Regions from separate parts of the Pseudomonas canadensis genome, predicted to be linked through region 2. Evidence: predicted binding sites of a transcription regulator. Region 2 holds the regulator's gene; the other holds the start of a gene.
What was found. The regulator sigma-54, encoded in region 2, starts transcription at its own class of promoters, with help from an activator protein. The targets are predictions, from matches to a motif close to ANTGGCATNNANNTTGCTNT.

Region 1 (2,174 bases), 610 kb from region 2:
TTCGCTTTTCAGGCCGATGTAAGCGTCGATGAAGTCGTCGCTGAACACGCCGCCTTTGGTCAGGAACGCACGGCCCTTGTCCAGCTCTTCCAGGGCTTCTTTCAGGCTGCCGCACACTTGTGGGATCTCTTTGGCCTCTTCAGGCGGCAGGTCGTACAAGTTTTTGTCGGCGGCGTCGCCTGGGTGGATCTTGTTCTGGATACCGTCCAGGCCGGCCATTACCAGGGCAGCGAAGGCCAGGTACGGGTTGGCTGCTGGATCCGGGAAGCGGGCTTCGATACGGCGAGCGCGAGGGCTGGACACGTAAGGAATACGGATCGAAGCGGAACGGTTGCGCGCCGAGTAGGCCAGCATTACCGGTGCTTCGAAACCTGGGACCAGACGCTTGTAGGAGTTGGTCGACGGGTTGGTGAAGCCGTTCAGGGCCTTACCGTGCTTGATGATACCGCCGATGAAGTACAGGGCAGTGTCGGACAGGCCGGCATAACCTTCGCCAGCGAAGGTGTTCTTGCCATCTTTGGCGATGGACAGGTGAACGTGCATACCCGAACCGTTATCGCCGTACAGTGGCTTAGGCATGAAGGTAGCGGTACGGCCGTAAGCGACTGCAGTGTTGTGTACGCAGTACTTCAGGGTCTGTACTTCGTCAGCCTTGGCAACCAGGGTGTTGAACTTCACACCGATTTCGTTCTGACCGGCAGTGGCCACTTCGTGGTGGTGCACTTCGATGACCAGGCCCATGTCTTCCATGGCGTTGCACATGGAGGTACGGATTTCGTGGTCGTGGTCGAACGGCGGAACTGGGAAGTAGCCACCTTTGATACCTGGACGGTGGCCATGGTTGCCGCCTTCCACGTCTTGGTCGGACATCCAGGAGCCTTGTTCGGAGTAGATCTTGAACATGGAGCCGGAGATGTCGGACTTGAACTTCACTTGGTCGAAGATGAAGAATTCTGGCTCTGGGCCTACGAATACGGTGTCACCGATACCGGTGGACTTCAGGTATTCCTCGGCACGCTTGGCGATCGCACGTGGGTCGCGGTCGTAGCCTTGCATGGTCGAAGGCTCGATCACGTCGCAGACCAGGATCAGGGTCGGCTCTTCGGTGAACGGGTCGAGTACGGCAGTGCTGTCGTCCGGCATCAGGATCATGTCGGAGGCTTCGATGCCTTTCCAGCCAGCGATGGAGGAACCGTCGAACATTTTGCCTTCTTCGAAGAAAGCTTCATCCAGCGCGTCGCGAGCCGGCATGGTCACGTGGTGCTGAGTGCCTTTGGTGTCCGTGAAGCGCAGATCAATCCATTTAACGTCATGATCTTTGATGAGTTGAACCGACTTCGACATAGTGTCCTCCGGGTGGCTTCGGGCTGGGGTAGTGGAGTTAGCCCTTAGAATGTGGGTGATGCCGGCGCGGATAGTCCGCCATGGCAACCTGCCTCACAAGAGAGCAAATTGCATGCCAGTGCGCCAACATGGGTTTTCTACTCCAAAAACGCCCCTATAAAGGTGCATTGCGACAAAAGCCCAAAAATAGCGCACCGCAATGTAGCGCAAAGGCGCACAAATGCACCTCTTTAGTGCGTTGCGCTTGCGATGCATATTAACTGGTTAAACCTTGAGCGATTTCCGCTATAATCCGCGCCCCCCTTTTTCAGCAGGCCCGGCGCGCGCTGTTTCCATGAAATTAATCGTTAAAGTCTTCCCCGAGATCACCATCAAGAGCCGACCGGTACGGACGCGTTTCATCCGTCAGTTGGCCAAGAACATCCGTGCCGTGCTCCGCGATCTGGACCCGGCTGTGGTGGTGAACGGCGTGTGGGACAACCTCGAGCTGGAAACCCGTGTCACCGAGCCCAAAGCCTTGAAGGACATGACCGAGCGCCTGAGCTGCATGCCGGGCATCGCGCATTTCCTGCAGGTGGATGAGTACCCGCTGGGCGACTTCGACGACATCACCGAGAAGTGCAAACAGCACTACGGCAGTGAGCTTGAAGGCAAGATCTTTTCGGTGCGCTGCAAGCGTGCCGGCAAGCACACTTTCAGCTCGATGGATGTCGAGAAATACGTCGGTAGCAAGCTGCGTCGCGAGTGCGGCGCTGCCGGAATTTCCCTGAAAGCGCCGCAAATTGAAGTGCGCATGGAAATTCGCGACCAACGGTTGTTTGTGATCCACA
Region 2 (2,174 bases):
CCAAGGGCATTGGCGTGTTGATCACTGACCACAACGTCCGTGAGACCCTCGATATCTGCGAGACCGCGTATATCGTCAACGATGGCCAACTGATCGCCGAAGGTGATTCCGCCACCATCCTGGCCAACGAACTGGTCAAGGAAGTGTACCTGGGTCACGAGTTCCGCCTGTAAACACCGTGGTGTCACGGCCGTTTGCCGAGGTGCGCGGGAGTCAATGAAAACCTCCGGATTTTTATTGTTACCGCGCTCTAGGCAAAGCCCCCGACATCAGGCATATAATTTGCTTATGTTTGGCGCTCACGCGCCCTGTCGTGGATGGCGCATTGCGCCGGCGAATAAGGTGTTAAGCCCCTGCCATGAAACCATCGCTAGTCCTGAGAATGGGCCAGCAGCTGACGATGACACCGCAGCTGCAACAGGCCATCCGCCTGCTCCAATTGTCGACCCTGGACCTGCAACAGGAAATCCAGGAGGCCCTGGAGTCCAATCCGATGCTCGAACGCCAGGAAGAAGGCGACGACTTCGATAACGCAGACCCGCTGGCCGATAACATCGAGCAAAAACCCAATTCCGACGTGCAGGAACCTTCCTATCAGGAAACCGCCCCAACGGTGGATAACCTTGAAGAAGGCGAGTGGAACGAACGCATCCCCAACGAACTTCCCGTCGACACGGCGTGGGAAGACGTCTACCAGACCAGCGCCAGCAGCCTGCCCAGCAATGACGATGACGAGTGGGACTTCACCACCCGCACCTCCGCCGGCGAGAGTCTGCAAAGCCATTTGCTGTGGCAACTGAACCTGGCGCCGATGTCGGATACCGACCGCCTGATCGCCGTAACCCTGATCGACTGCATCAACAACCAGGGTTATCTAGACGAGACGCTCGAAGAAATTCTTGAAGCGTTCGACCCGGAACTGGATATCGAGCTGGACGAAATCGAAGCCGTCCTGCACCGCATCCAGCAATTCGAGCCTGCCGGGATCGGCGCGCGCACCCTGAGCGAATGCCTGCTGCTGCAATTGCGCCAACTGCCGGCCAAGACGCCTTGGCTCGCCGAGGCCCAGCGGCTGGTCACCGATTACATCGACCTGCTGGGCAGTCGCGACTACAGCCAGTTGATGCGCCGCATGAAGCTCAAGGAAGACGACCTGCGCCAGGTCATCGAGCTGGTCCAGAGTCTCAACCCACGCCCCGGCTCGCAGATCGAATCCAGCGAAGCCGAATACGTAGTGCCCGACGTCATTGTGCGCAAGGACAATGAGCGCTGGCTGGTGGAGCTGAACCAGGAATCGGTGCCACGCCTGCGGGTCAATCCGCAATACGCCGGTTTCGTGCGTCGCGCCGACACCAGCGCCGACAACACCTTCATGCGTAACCAGCTGCAGGAAGCCCGCTGGTTCATCAAGAGCCTGCAAAGCCGCAACGAAACCCTGATGAAAGTGGCCACGCAGATCGTCGAGCACCAGCGCGGCTTCCTGGAGTACGGCGACGAAGCCATGAAACCGCTGGTGCTGCATGATATCGCCGAAGCGGTCGGCATGCATGAATCGACGATTTCGCGGGTTACCACGCAAAAATTCATGCATACCCCACGGGGTATATATGAGCTGAAATACTTTTTCTCCAGCCACGTCAGCACCTCCGAAGGCGGTGAATGCTCGTCCACGGCGATCCGCGCGATCATCAAAAAACTGGTTGCCGCGGAAAATCAGAAAAAGCCATTGAGTGACAGTAAGATCGCTGGTTTACTGGAGGCACAAGGCATTCAGGTCGCCCGTCGAACCGTCGCCAAGTACCGCGAGTCCCTCGGGATCGCGCCTTCCAGCGAGCGTAAGCGTTTGATGTGACGGGCGGGCCATAGCGTTCCAGTGGCGGGTATTCCTACCCGCCGCTTTATGCACTGGCAACGAAGGAGAAGCTGTATGCAAGTCAACATCAGTGGACACCATGTAGAAGTCACCCCTCCATTGCGCGAATACGTCGAGCAGAAGCTGAAACGGCTTGAGGGTCATTTCGACAAAATCACCAATGTGCAAGTCATCATGAAGGTCGATAAGCTTCAGCAGAAAATTGAGGCGACTCTCCAGATACCCGGTGGCGAAGTAGTCGCCAATGCCGAGCATGAAGACATGTATGCATCAATTGATGCCTTGACTGACAAGCTTGACC

Region 1: a site for sigma-54 is predicted at 1,445-1,464, ahead of glnA (type I glutamate--ammonia ligase). Genes of this name have one in related genera too.

Annotation. Positions count from the first base shown of each region.
Region 1 is NZ_CP133298.1:353,999-356,172, forward strand. Features, by position in the region: gene glnA (type I glutamate--ammonia ligase) at 1-1,344, opposite strand, end outside; gene thiI (tRNA uracil 4-sulfurtransferase ThiI) at 1,679-2,174, shown strand, end outside.
Region 2 is NZ_CP133298.1:966,333-968,506, reverse strand. Features, by position in the region: gene lptB (LPS export ABC transporter ATP-binding protein) at 1-173, shown strand, start outside; gene RB216_RS04340 (RNA polymerase factor sigma-54) at 359-1,852, shown strand; gene hpf (ribosome hibernation-promoting factor, HPF/YfiA family) at 1,928-2,174, shown strand, end outside.